DNA from 3 places in the Bradyrhizobium sp. 2S1 genome. Region 1 is predicted to be linked to each of the others. Evidence: predicted binding sites of a transcription regulator. Region 1 holds the regulator's gene; each other region holds the start of a gene.

Region 1 (4,715 bases):
TTGACCCGTCTGGTCGCCGAGATGGGCGGCCTCGTCGAGCGCATGATCACCGAGTCGGTCGACGCGCTGATCCGCCGCGACGTCGCGCTGGGCAAGCGCGTGGTCGCCGCCGACATCGAGATCGACAATCTGCAGCGCGTCATCGAAGAGCGCGCGGTGCTGACGATCGCCCGCCGCCAGCCGATGGCGATCGACCTGCGCGAGATCGTCAGCGCGATGCGCGTCGCGACCGACCTCGAGCGGATCGGCGACCTCGCCAAGAACATGGGCAAGCGCGTCGCCGCGCTGGAGAGCGATTTCCAGCCGCTGAAGTTGATCCGCGGCCTCGAGCACATGACCGACCTCGTACTGTCTCAGGTCAAGTCGGTGCTCGACGCCTATGCGGCGCACGATCTGCCGGCGGCGATGAACGTCTGGAAGGGCGACGAGGAGGTCGATGCGATCTGCACCTCGCTGTTCCGCGAGCTGCTCACCTACATGATGGAGGATCCGCGCAACATCTCGTTCTGCATCCATCTGATGTTCTGCGCCAAGAACATCGAGCGGATCGGCGACCACGCCACCAACATCGCCGAGACCGTGTTCTACATGATCGAGGGCCAGCAGATCACCGACAAGCGTCCGAAGGGCGATATGACCAATTTCGCCACCACGGTGCCGGGCAACTAGGGCATGATCCGCATCGGCGGAACCGGATTGTCGTCGCGACAAACCGTTTCCACGGGGAATATGCTCAGGGGTTGAGTGTTTCGGTTTGCGTTTGGGCAACGGATCACCACAGAGAAAGAACTTAGACCGATGAGCGCACGCATTCTGGTAGTCGAAGACGAGGAAGCGCTGACGACGCTGTTGCGCTACAACCTCGATGCGGAAGGCTACGACGTCGAAACGGTGGGACGCGGCGACGACGCCGACACCAGGTTGAAGGAGCGCATCCCCGACCTCGTTGTGCTGGACTGGATGCTGCCGGGCCTGTCCGGCATCGAGCTGTGCCGCCGTCTGCGGGCGCGGCCCGAGACCAAGCAGCTTCCGATCATCATGCTGACCGCGCGCGGCGAGGAGAGTGAGCGCGTGCGCGGGCTTGCCACCGGCGCCGACGATTACATCGTCAAGCCGTTCTCGGTGCCCGAGCTGCTGGCGCGCGTGAAGGGCCTGCTGCGCCGTGCGAGCCCGGAGCGGCTTGCCACCGTGCTGACCTATGGCGACATCGAGCTCGACCGCGAGAAGCGCCGTGTGGCGCGCTCCGGCCGCCCGATCGATCTCGGGCCGACCGAATATCGTCTGCTCGAATTCTTCCTCGAGCATCCCGGCCGGGTGTTCAGCCGCGAGCAGCTGCTCGACAGCGTCTGGGGCCGCGACATCTATATCGATGAGCGCACCGTCGACGTGCATATCGGCCGCCTGCGCAAGCTGCTCAATCCGGGCCGCGAGCAGGATCCGATCCGCACCGTTCGCGGCGCCGGCTACGCGCTCGACGACCGCTTCGCAAAGGCTGAGCCGCAGCCGTAAGGCCGCGCGGCATTCACAAGCCGCAACACGGCGTCGTCCCGGCCTAGTGCGCAATTGCGCACTAGGCCGGGACGTCGCCGGTGATGCATCCGGGCGACGAGCCACAAAAAAATCCCCGCTTTCGCGGGGATTTGTTTTTGAAGTCTACGCCAGTGTCCCGAGTGCTCACTTGATCTGCGGTTTCGCCGACGGCCGGCGGCGATCGCCGGCGGGCTGGTAGGCGACGCGCGAGTGGTGTGCGCAATAGGGCAGGCCGCCGAGCGCCTTGCCGCCGCAGAAGAAGAATTCCGGGCTCGAGGGATCGCCGACCGGCCAGTGGCAGGTGGCTTCGTTCAGCTCGAGCAGCGACAGCCGCTGGCTCATCGGCACCACGTTGTCGTAGGAGATCGGATAGGGCTCCATCTCGACCTCGAAGGCATGCGCCAGCGCGGTGTTGCCGCGCGAGACCGGACGCGCCACCCGCATCATGTGCTGGGCGGGGCGGGCCTTGCGCTGCCGCGGCGCCGCCGTGGAGGGGGCCTTGGCGCGGCCGGAGAGGCCGAGCCGATGCACTTTGCCGATCACGGCGTTTCGCGTCACATTGCCAAGTTCCGCGGCGATCTGGCTGGCCGAGAGGCCAGACTCCCAGAGCTTCTTCAGCTGCTCGACGCGATCGTCGGACCAGGTCAATACAGTCATCGCATTCTTCCTTTCGCATGGCGCCGGTCATTGGAGCGACGCTGCGAGCCAAATCCGGGTCAAAATCCCAGCGGCCAGAATCCCTTAGCCCTCGCCGGGCGCGGTTTTGAGCCCGAACGTTTACGTGTGACACGAAGGCTACTTAGAGGGTCCAGTACTGCCGCACGAGATGTCGTACCCGACAGGCCAAACGCTACAATATGGCGTGACTCTGGCGCAAGAGTCCGCGGCCGTGCGTCCACATGTTCCCACAAAGTTAAGCACTGCAATGAGGCTTTTCCACCGCACCGGAATGCTCCGGATTGCGCTCGTTCCGCATCGCAGGAAGGTCGGCAAAGGCCGGCTGCTGGCGATTGACACCTACTGGCCGCAGCATAGAATGCCTGTACGTGCCGCCCGCAAAGGCGGCCGTTTTGTTTTCCGAAGCTGGCCGTTGCTGCACTGGCGTCAAGCCGCCCGGCAATTGTCGGCTTCAAACCGGCAGTGAACGCCATGACCAACAGCGCCTCGTCGCATCTGCTCCCCGTCTTCGCCCGGGTCGATCTCGGCTTCGAGCGCGGCGACGGCGCCTGGCTGATCGCAACCAACGGCGACCGCTATCTCGATTTCACCTCGGGCGTTGCGGTGAACGCGCTCGGGCATGCGCATCCGCATCTGGTCAAGGCGCTGCAGGAACAGGCGACCAAGCTCTGGCACATGTCGAACCTGTTCAAGAGCCCGGACGGCGAGGCGCTGGCCGCCCGGCTGTGCGAGCAGAGCTTTGCCGACTTCGTGTTCTTCTGCAATTCCGGCGCAGAGGCGATGGAAGGCGTGATCAAGCTGGTCCGCCACTATCACTTCTCCAAGGGCCATCCCGAGCGCTACCGCATCATCACCTTCGAAGGTGCCTTCCATGGCCGCACGCTGGGTACGCTGGCCGCGACCGGCTCGCCAAAATATCTCGAGGGTTTTGGCCCGCCGATGGACGGCTTCGACCAGGTGCCGCACGGCGACATCGAGGCGGTGAAGAAGGCGATCGGCCCGCATACCGCCGGCATCCTGATCGAGCCGGTGCAGGGCGAGGGCGGCGTGCGCTCGGCGCCGCAGGCGTTCTTCAAGGCGCTGCGCGCGCTGTGCGACGAGCATGGCCTGCTGCTCGCATTCGACGAGGTGCAGACCGGTATGGGCCGCACCGGCGATCTTTTCGCCTACAAGCGCACCGGCGTGACCCCTGACGTGATGTCGCTGGCGAAGGCGCTCGGCGGCGGCTTCCCGATCGGCGCGGTGCTGGCGAGCGCCAAGGCCGCTGAGGGCATGGCGCCGGGTTCGCACGGCTCGACTTTCGGCGGCAATCCGCTGGCGGTCGCCGCGGCCAATGCCGTGCTCGACGTGATGCTGAAACCCGGCTTCTTCGATCACGTGCAGAAGATGTCGCTGCTGCTCAAGCAGAAGCTCGCTTCCGTTGTCGACCGCTATCCGTCCGTGCTGGCGGAAGTGCGCGGCGAGGGCCTTTTGATCGGCGTCAAGGCCGTGGTGCCCTCGGGCGACCTCGTCGCTGCGCTGCGCAACGAGAAGCTGCTCACCGTCGGTGCCGGCGACAATGTGGTGCGCTTCCTGGCGCCCCTGATCGTCACCGAGGCCGAGATCGACCAGTCGATCGGCTCGCTTGAGCGCGCCTGCTCTGCGCTAGCGGCGGCCCAGCCGAAGAAGGCGGCGGGATGATGAGCAAGCCGGTCCGTCACTTCCTCGATATCAACGAGCTGCCGCTCGGCGAACTGCGCAACATGCTGTCCGCCGGCGCCGCCATGAAGGCGAAGCTGAAGGCCCATGAGAAGGGCAGGAAGCCGCTCGAGGGCAAGACGCTGGCGATGATCTTCGAGCGTCCGTCGACCCGCACAAGGGTGTCGTTCGACGTCGGCATGCGCCAGCTCGGCGGTGAATCCATCATGCTGACCGGCACCGAGATGCAGCTCGGCCGCGGCGAGACCATCGCCGACACCGCGCGCGTGCTGTCGCGCTATGTCGATGCGATCATGATCCGCATCCTCAACCATGACGCGCTGCTCGAGCTCGCGGCCCACGCCACCGTTCCCGTCATCAACGGCCTGACCCGCCGTTCGCATCCCTGCCAGGTGATGGCCGACCTCATGACCTATGAGGAAAACCGCGGCTCGATCGAGGGCAAGACCGTGGCCTGGACCGGCGACGACAACAACGTGCTGGCCTCCTGGGCACATGCCGCCGAGCGCTTCAAGTTCCAGCTCAATGTCGCGACCCCCCCGGAGCTCTCGCCGAAGAAGCCGATGCGCGACTGGATCAAGGCGACCGGCGCGCCGATCATGCTCGGCACCGATCCGGAAGCCGCCGTGCGCGGCGCCGACTGCGTCGTCACCGACACCTGGATGTCGATGGGCGACAAGGAGGGCGAGCACCGCCACAACGTGCTGAAGCCCTATCAGGTCAATGCCAAGCTGATGTCGCTCGCCAAGCCGGACGCGCTGTTCATGCACTGCCTGCCCGCGCATCGCGGCGAGGAGGTCACCGACGAG
Region 2 (4,715 bases), 3.4 Mb from region 1:
GCATCGCCCTGATCGCGGTCCCGCTTGTGCTCGTCGCAGGCGCGCTGATCTATTCCGAGAAGCGCGCGACGTCGTCCCCCGCAACCGTCGGTATCGTGCGCTCGACCGAGGTCAGGGTCGAGCCGGAGGTGAACGGCCAGCTGGCATCGATCGCGGTCGAGAAAGGCGCGCAGGTGCATGCGGGCGACGTTCTGGCGAAGCTCTCCGCAGTCGAGTTGACCGCGCAGGCCGACCAGGCGCGGGCCGCGCTCGCCGCTGCCGTCGCAAGCCGCAACAACGTCTATGCCGGCGTTCGCCGCGAGCAAGTCGATTCCCTGCAGGCGGCCATCTCCAAGGCCAAGTCGCGCCTCGAATATGTCGAGGTCCAGCTCAAGCGGATCACCACGTTAGCGAGCCAGAGTTTTGAAACCCAGCAGGCACTCGACCAGGCGGTAAATGACGTTGCCGCGGCACGCGCCGGCGTGGCGGCAGCCCAGGCCAATTACGACGCCGCGGTGGCCGGGCCGACCAAGGAGGAGCGCGCCATCGCCGACGCGCAGGTGCAGGCGGCCGCGGCCGCCGTCGCGGTGCTCGAGCGCCGGCTCGACAAGATGGTGTTGCGCGCGCCGGCCGACGGCGTGGTCAGTGTCATCGCTGCGGAAGTGGGCGAGAACGTTCGCGCGGGCCAGCCGATCCTGATGGTCGCGGCGGCCGGCAAGCAATGGCTGTCGTTCAACGTGCGCGAGGATCATCTCGACGGCCTTGCGATCGGAAAGACCGTGAACGTGATCCGGAATGCCGCCGCCGGCGCCACCAAGGCCGCCATCACCGAATTGCGGCCGCTCGGCACCTTCGCCACCTGGCAGGCCGAGCGCGTGATCGGCGATCATGACCGCAGCACGCTGCGGCTGCGTCTCGATCTCGCCGGCGCTGCGGAAGGCCTCGAGCCCGGCATGACCGTCCGGATCGAGCGATGAAGCGCGCGACGCTCGGCCCCGAACCGCGGTGACGTGCGCGTCGCCGCGATGCATTTCAAAAGCTTTTGTCGGCCCACCCCGCCCGACAGTCATCCAGCTGTCAGGAGATTGAGACAAGAAGACAGCAGCGTCGAACGGCTCGGCCCTTGTGGCACTCGACCCGACGCTACACCAAAGATGGAGGCGTGGCCGTGAAGCACATTCGTTCAGGACGGAAAGTACATCTTGCAGCGATGCTGTTCGGTGCGGCGGCTTTGGCGATGCTCCCGCCATCGATCGCGTCAGCGCAAACCACGTCAGTGCCGGCCGGCAACAAGCCCTTCCTGACCCTCGATGGAAAGCCGCCGCTCGTCATCGGGCATCGCGGCGTGCCGGGCCTGGTGCCCGAGGAGACCGAGGCATCGTATGAGCTCGCCGCCGATCTCGGAACGGACGCGCTCGAAGAGGACCTGCACCTGACCAAGGATTGCGTGCTGGTGGCGCGTCACAACCCGTGGCTCGGCGACAATACCAACGTTGCCGAGGTGGCGAGGACCAATGCGGCGGTTGCGGCCCGCAAGCGCACGGCGCCGGGTGTCGTCCTCAGGCCGAACTGGACCCAGCTTCCCACCGGCGGGCCGGCCGAATTCCCCACCGACCTGATCGATCCGGTCGATCCCAAATCGGTGCTGAAAGCGCTGATCGTCGATGGCGATGACCATACCAATGACTGGTCGATCACCGACTTCACCATGGCCGAGCTGAAGGACTGGATCGCCGGCACCACCTATGATGCGGCCAACGAGAGGCCGAAGCTGTTCAACGGCAAATTCCCGATCATCAGTTTCCAGGACGTCATCGACATCGCCAAGGCCAAGAGCAAGGCTGTGGGGCGTCCCATCATGGTCTATCCGGAGACCAAGAATCCGACCTGGAACAATGCCCAGGCCATCGCCAATGGCTGCGGCGCGCCCGGCAGCCGCCCGCTCGAGGATGCCCTGATCAAGATCATCAGGGATAACGGCCTCAACGCGAAGGACGCTCCGATCATCGTTCAGAGCTTTGAGCCCGGCAGCCTGAAATACATGCGCAGTCACGGGCTTCAGACGCGGCAGGTTCAGCTGATGGACGGCAACGGTGTCGACTTCAAGACCGGCAAGGTCCTGCTGAACAACATCGCCACGTCGCGTCCGTACGACTGGACAGTTGCGGGCGACTCGCGCGGCTTCGATGCGATGCTGACCCCTGAGGGCCTCGCGGAGATCAAGACCTATGCCGACGGCATCGGTCCGTGGAAGGCCTATATCGTTCCGTTGAAGATCTCCCCCTGGAAAGACCGCAACGCCGACGGCAAGCCCTACAAGGGATCGACGCCGGAGGCCTCGACGCAGGAAGCAACCAGCGTCATTGCCGATGCGCACAAGCTCGGCCTGTTCGTGCATGTCTTCACCTTCCGGAACGAGAAGAAATATCTGGCGGCCGACTATCGCGACGATCCGGGCCTGGAATACCTGAAGTTCTTCCGTCTCGGCGTGGACGGGGTCTTCACCGATTTCACCCACACCGGAGTTGCCGCCCGTGCGGCCTATCTCCGTGAACTGGGCTGGTGATGCCGGCCATGCGAAGGCCGCGGATGCACGTCGTGCAGCACCGCGGTCACAGGTTCATCTGAAAGCGATGCTGCGCGGCCTGTGGCCGATGGCAAGGCGCGAGCGGAAGCGCCTCGCGCTGCGGCTCCTGAGCGCGGCCGGAAGGGTACACAGCCTCCGCCTCACTTCCCCTTGAGCACCAGCGCGCTGGTCAGGTCGCCGAGCGGCTTCTGACCATGAGCGGCGATCGCAGCGTCGCGCACGGTGATGCCGTGCAGCGTCGGCAGTTCGAAGCGGCGCGTGATGAAGCGCAGGATCGATGTCGTGTCCATCGGCGTATGGTCGACAAAGCCGCGGCGCGCATAGGGAGAGACGATGATGGCCGGGATGCGTGAGCCAGGGCCCCACCGGTCGCCCTTGGGGGGCGCCAGTGATCCCACAGGCCGCCATTCTCGTCATGGGTGATGACGACCAGCATATGCGGCCATTGCGGGCTCTTCTCGAGATGCGCGACGACATCGGCGATATGGCTGTCGCCGGCCTGGATATCGGCATAGCCCGAATGCTCGTTGAGGTCGCCCTGCGGCTTGTAGAAGGAAACCTGCGGCAGCTTGCCGTCGTCGATCGCCTTGATGAACTCCTTGCCCGCCAAGCCGCCGTCAAGCAGATGCTCGGCACGGGCCGCGGTGCCCGGGGCGAAGCTCGCATAGTAATTGAGAGGCTGGTGGTGATACTGGAAGTTCGGCACCGGCGACTTGTTGCCATAGTCGAGCACATCCTGCCAGGCCCCGCCATACCAGGCCCACGTCACGCGCTTGAGGCTGAGCAAGTCTCCGATTGTCGGCTCGATCTGCGGCACAAGCGTCGTCGCATTGTTCGGATCCGCATAGGCCTTGTCGCCATCCTTCGCGGGGTCGTTGCCGCTCGGCTGATAGGGCGGCTGCATGGTGTTCACGGCGTAGAAATCAGGGGTGAGATTGCCGTCGCCGGCATATTTCGGAATGCCGTCCATCGCCGATTTCGGCGAGTTGGCGGCCTGCGTCAACGTCACGCCGTCGCGCTCGACAACGGAGATCGACGGCTTGGCGGGGTTGGTATCGGCACGGGGATAGTAAGGTACGCAGGCGCAGACCAGCCATTGATGGTTGAGGAAGGAGCCGCCGAAGGCCCCCATGAAGAAATTGTCGGCCAGCACATATTTCTCGGCCAGCTTCCACATCGCCAATTTCGATCCGTCCCAGAGGCTCATCACCAGGGCGCCCGAGTCGGCATGGGCGACGAATTTGTCGTTACGCCCGCCATTGATCTGCATCTGGTTCTGGTAAAATCGGTGCCAGAGGTCGCGCGTGATGGTGCCGTAGCTCAGCTTGAAGCCCTTCGGGTCGTCAGCATAGAAGGGGCGATTGGGCAGATGCTCGGTCTCGGCCTGCTTGATCGGCGGCGTGACACCCTTGGCGGTCAGGCCTTCCCAGATCGGCGGCAACTCACGGAACCGCTTGCCGTCGCGATCGCGCTGGATCCGCGTCGAGGCGGACGCCCTGGCCACGCCATTCGCGCCCGGAAAACGGCCGTAGAGATTGTCGAAGCTGCGGTTCTCCGCATAGATCACGACGACCGTGTCGATCAGAGCCAGATCGACGGCGGCATCCTTCTTGGCGCCCGGACTGTCCCCGGCTGCCAGCGCCGGACCGCACGCACCGATGAAGAAACTCGATGCAAAAACGACAACCGCCGATTTCGTTCGCATTCCAGCCCCCTGCACTCACCGGATTGTTGCTATCGTTCCGTTCGGTCTTCGTCATAGCCCAGACGCTCGGCAAAGGCACCTTCGGATCGCCATGACGATGTCCAGCCATAGGCGCGGTTTGCAACATGCGGATTAAGTATCGGGCTTTCGCGTCCGCGATCGTGCTGCTGGCTTTGACCATCGGTCCCGGCCAGGCCAGGCAGGAAATGTCGCGTGCCGAGGCGCGCCGGATGGCCGAGCGGCTCAGCGCACTCGGTCAGGCCCTGTTCTTCGATCCATCTCTCTCGCCGTCGGGCAAGCTCGCCTGTTCATCCTGCCACGATCCCGCCCACGGTTTCGGCCCGGCCAATGCCATGGCGGTGCAACTGGGAGGTGGCGACCTGCGTCAGCCAGGGGTGCGCGCTGTCCCCTCCCTGAAATATCTGCAGGTGGTGCCGTCCTTCA
Region 3 (4,715 bases), 4.2 Mb from region 1:
ATAGGTCGCGGCGGCGACCGCAGCCGACGCCGGGATTGTGATCACCCAGGCATAGACGATCGAGCTCGCCACATTCCAGCGCACGGCGGAGAGCCGCCGTGCCGCACCGACGCCGACAATGGCGCCGGTGATGGTATGGGTGGTCGATACGGGAACCCCGAGATAGGTCGCGATGAACAGCGTCGCGGCGCCGCCGGTCTCAGCGCAAAAGCCCTGCATCGGCGTCAGCTTGGTGATCCGCAGCCCCATGGTGCGCACGATCCGCCAGCCGCCCATCAAGGTGCCCAGCGCCATCGCGCTCTGGCAGGACAGCACGACCCAGAACGGAATTTCGAAGGTGTCGCCGAGATGGCCCTGCGAGTAGAGCAGCACGGCGATGATGCCCATGGTCTTCTGCGCGTCGTTGCCGCCATGGCCGAGCGAATAGAGCGAGGCCGAGGCGAATTGCAGGATGCGAAAGGCGCGATCGACCGCGAACGGCGTCGAGCGCACCGAGAGCCAGGACACGACGGCCACCAGCACCAGCGCCAGCAGGAAGCCGACCAGCGGCGACAGCACGATCGCGAGCAAGGTCTTGGTGAGCCCGCTCCACACCGCAGCCGAAATGCCCGCCTTCGCCATGCCGGCGCCGACCAGCCCGCCGATCAGCGCGTGCGAGCTCGACGAGGGGATGCCGAGCGCCCAAGTGATCACGTTCCAGACGATCGCGCCGACCAGCGCGGCGAAGATCACGGTCGCGTCCACCACCGACGGGTCGATGATCCCGGTGCCGATGGTGTTGGCGACGTGCAGGCCGAAGACTGCGAAGGCGACGAAATTGAAGAAGGCCGCCCAGAACACCGCATATTGCGGCCGCAGCACGCGGGTCGAGACGATGGTTGCGATCGAGTTCGCGGCATCGTGCAGGCCGTTCAGGAAGTCGAACAGCAGCGCGACCGCGATCAGGATGGTGAGAACCGGAAGACCCAGCGTGGCGTCCACGTGATGGCCCCGCTCTATTGTGCTTTTTTGAGCATGATCTCCGCGCAAACGCGTTCCGCGTTTGTCGCGCCGGAAAACCGCATCACACTTTTCCGGATCATGCTCATACTTGCTCGATCACGATCGAATTGATCTCGTTGGCGACGTCGTCGAAGCGGTCGGCCACCTTCTCGAGGTGATCGTAGATCTCCGCGCCGACGATGAAGTCCATCGTGTTGGCGTTGCGGTGCTTCAGGAACAATTCCTTCAGCCCGATATCATGGAGATCGTCGACCCGGCCCTCGAGCTTGGTCAGTTCCTCGGTGATCTGGGTCAGCATCGAGACGTTCTGACCGATCGCCTGCAACAAGGGCAGCGCGCGGACGACCAGATTGGCGCATTCGACGATCAGGGTGCCGATCTCGCGCATCGGCGGCTCGAACTCGCGCACCTCGAACAGCATGACCGCCTTTGCAGTCGCCTGCATCTGGTCGACCGCGTCGTCCATCGCCGTGATCAGGTTCTTGATGTCGCCGCGGTCGAACGGGGTGATGAAGGTGCGGCGAACCGCGGTCAGCACCTCACGGGTGACACTATCGGCGTCGTTCTCGAACTGATTGACGCGCTGACAGAAGACCGGGGTCTCCTCGCCGCCCTTCAGCATGTCCTGCAGCGCCAGCGAGCACTTCACGGAGGTCTGGGCGTGGCGGGCGAACAGGTCGAAAAACCGCTCTTCCTTGGGCAGGAAGGCGCGAAACCAGCGCAGCATGTCTCAGTTCCATCGTTCCGGGACAGCCCTTTTAGCGACTGTCACAGAACTGTCATAGAGCATCTGGCGGGGAAAGCACCGATCGACCGCCCGAACGGGCGGTCGTCCACCGCTATGTCAGCGGAAAATCGCGGGCCGCGCCCTGCCCTACAGCGACCGCCGGAGCATATGGGCCAGCTCGCCGACCAGGCCGCGCCGGAACAGCAGCACGCAGGCGACGAAGATCACGCCCTGGATCACCGTCACCCACTGGCCGAAGCCGGCGAGATATTGCTGCATGGCGATGATCACGAATGCGCCGACCACCGGTCCGAAGATGGTGCCGAGACCGCCGACCAGCGTCATCAGCACGATTTCACCGGACATCGACCAGTGCACGTCGGTGAGCGAGGCGTTCTGCGCCACGAACACCTTCAGCGAGCCGGCGAAGCCCGCCAGCGTGCCCGACAGGATGTAGGCGAGCATCTTGTACTGGTCGGTCTTGTAGCCGAGCGAGATCGCGCGCGGTTCGTTCTCGCGGATCGCCTTCAAGACCTCGCCGAACGGCGAGTTGATGGTCCGGTAGATCAGCAGGAAGCCGGCGAGGAAGCCGACCAGCACGACGTAGTAAAGCACCATCGGCTTCGAGAGGTCGAAGATCCCGAACAGTCGTCCCTGCGGGATGCCCTGGATGCCGTCTTCGCCGTGCGTGAACGGCGCCTGCAGATAGATGAAGTAGAGCAGCTGCGACAGCGCCAGCGTGATCATCGAGAAGTAGATGCCCTGGCGGCGGATCGAGATGAAGCCGGTGACGAGGCCGAGCAACGCCGCGGCGGCGGTGCCGACCACGATGCCGAGCTCGGGCGGCAGCCCCCACACCTTCAGCGCATGCGCGGTAACGTAGCCGGCAGTGCCGAGGAACATCGCGTGGCCGAACGACAGCAGGCCGCCATAGCCGATCAGCAGGTTGAAGGCGCAGGCGAGCAGCGCAAAGCACAGCGCCTGCATCACGAAGAAAGGATAGATCCCCGTGAACGGCACCACCGCCAGCAGCGCCGCCATTACGGCGAATACGATCATCTCGTCGCGCATCGCGCGCGGCGTCACCGGAAGTGTATCGTCGGTCAATGCTGACATATCAGGCCGCCCGTCCCGTCAGTCCCGTTGGCTTCACCAGCAACACCACCACCATCAGGACAAACACCACGGTGTTGGAGGCTTCGGGATAAAAATACTTGGTCAGTCCCTCGATCACGCCGAGCGCGAAGCCGGTGATGATCGAGCCCATGATCGAGCCCATGCCGCCGATCACGACCACCGCGAACACCACGATGATGAGATCGGCCCCCATCAGCGGGCGGACCTGGTTGATCGGCGCCGACAACACGCCGGCGAGCGCGGCGAGGCCGACGCCGAGCCCGTAGGTCAGCGTGATCATGCGCGGCACGTTGATGCCGAAGGCGCGCACCAGCGTCGGGTTCTCAGTGGCGGCGCGCAGATAGGCGCCGAGCTGCGTCTTCTCGATCAGGAACCAGGTGGCAAGGCACACCACCAGCGAGAAGATGACGACCCAGCCGCGATAGATCGGCAGGAACATGAAGCCGAGATTGACGCCGCCCTTGAGCTGATCAGGGATCGAATACGGCAAACCGGAGGAGCCGAAATAGTTCTGGAACACGCCTTGCACGATCAGCGCGATGCCGAAGGTCAGGAGCAGTCCGTAGAGATGGTCGAGGCCGGCCAGCCATTGCAGCATGGTGCGCTCGAGGATCATGCCGAAGATGCCGACTATGACCGGCGCGATGATCAGCGCCCACCAGTAGTTGATGCCGCCCAGGTTGAGCAGGAAATACGCCACGAAGGCGCCCATCATGTAGAGCGCGCCGTGCGCGAAATTGATGATGTTGAGCATGCCGAAGATGACGGCGAGCCCCAGACTGAGCAGCGCGTAGAACGAGCCGTTGATCAGTCCCACCAGAAGCTGTGCGTAGAGAGCCTGCATCGAATGAGCTTTCGCTAGATAGATGAAGCCCGCCGGCCACGCTCATGGCCGGCGGGCATGACCGTCACTTCTTCAGAAGCGCGCAGGTACTCTTGTCGAGCGGCGTGAAGGCCTGGTTGCCCGGCACGGTGCCGACCAGCTTGTAGAAGTCCCACGGACCCTTGGACTCCGAGGGCTTCTTCACTTCGAACAGATAGGCGTCGTGGGTGACACGGCCGTTGGCCTCGACCTCGCCCTTGCCGAACAGCGGATCGTCGGTCGGGATGGTCTTCATCTTCGCGACCACCTTGGCGCCGTCATGCGGATTGCCGCCGAGCGCTTCCAGCGCCTTGAAGTAATGCATGAGGCCCGCATAGACGCCGGCCTGCACCATGGTCGGGGGCGCGCCGCTCTTCATCCGCGCCGAGAAGCGCTTGGAGAAGGCGCGGGTGTTGTCGTTGAGGTCCCAGTAGAACGTCTCGGTGAAGTTGAGGCCCTGCGCAGTCTCGAGCCCGATCGCCTTGACGTCGGTGAGGAACAAGAGCAGCGCGGCGAGCTTCTGGCCGCCCTTGACGATGCCGAACTCGGCGGCCTGCTTGATCGAGTTGGTGGTGTCGCCGCCGGCATTGGCAAGACCGATGATCTTGGCTTTGGAGGCCTGCGCCTGCAGCAGGAAGGAGGAGAAATCAGCGGTGTTGAGCGGATGCTTGACGCCGCCGACCACCTTGCCGCCATTGGCGGTCACGACAGCCGTGGTGTCGCGCTCGAGCGCGGCGCCGAATGCATAGTCCGCGGTCAGGAAGAACCAGGTGTCCCCGCCCGCCTTCACCAGCGCCTGGCCGGTGGCGTGGGCCAGCATGTAGGTGTCGTAGGTCCAGTGCACGGTGTTCGGCGAGCACTGCGCGTTGGTGAGGTCGGAGGTCGCGGCGCCCGAATTGATGTAGACGCCGTTCTTCTCCTTCACGACGTTGTTGACCGCGAGCGCGACGCCGGAATTCGGCACGTCGACGACCGTGTCGACCTTGT

The links. Region 1 encodes PhoB, which activates phosphate uptake and scavenging genes when phosphate is short. Its sites were predicted from a motif close to TGTCATNNANCTGTCAT; they were not measured.
Region 2: the regulator PhoB is predicted to act here: its motif matches at 1,044-1,060, upstream of HAP54_RS24860 (glycerophosphodiester phosphodiesterase family protein).
Region 3: the regulator PhoB is predicted to act here: its motif matches at 1,769-1,785, upstream of HAP54_RS39285 (DUF47 domain-containing protein).

The regions. Positions count from the first base shown of each region.
Region 1 covers NZ_CP147717.1:1,804,248-1,808,962, reverse strand. The annotation lists gene phoU (phosphate signaling complex protein PhoU) at 1-669, shown strand, start outside; gene phoB (phosphate regulon transcriptional regulator PhoB) at 799-1,509, shown strand; gene HAP54_RS08655 (GcrA family cell cycle regulator) at 1,675-2,187, opposite strand; gene HAP54_RS08650 (aspartate aminotransferase family protein) at 2,680-3,888, shown strand; gene argF (ornithine carbamoyltransferase) at 3,888-4,715, shown strand, end outside.
Region 2 covers NZ_CP147717.1:5,246,745-5,251,459, reverse strand. The annotation lists gene HAP54_RS24865 (HlyD family secretion protein) at 1-956, shown strand, start outside; gene HAP54_RS24860 (glycerophosphodiester phosphodiesterase family protein) at 1,148-2,545, shown strand; partial or broken gene HAP54_RS24855 (acid phosphatase) at 2,707-4,271, opposite strand; gene HAP54_RS24850 (cytochrome-c peroxidase) at 4,397-4,715, shown strand, end outside.
Region 3 covers NZ_CP147717.1:8,305,840-8,310,554, forward strand. The annotation lists gene HAP54_RS39280 (inorganic phosphate transporter) at 1-981, opposite strand, end outside; gene HAP54_RS39285 (DUF47 domain-containing protein) at 1,085-1,729, opposite strand; gene HAP54_RS39290 (branched-chain amino acid ABC transporter permease) at 1,877-2,845, opposite strand; gene HAP54_RS39295 (branched-chain amino acid ABC transporter permease) at 2,847-3,710, opposite strand; gene HAP54_RS39300 (ABC transporter substrate-binding protein) at 3,775-4,715, opposite strand, start outside.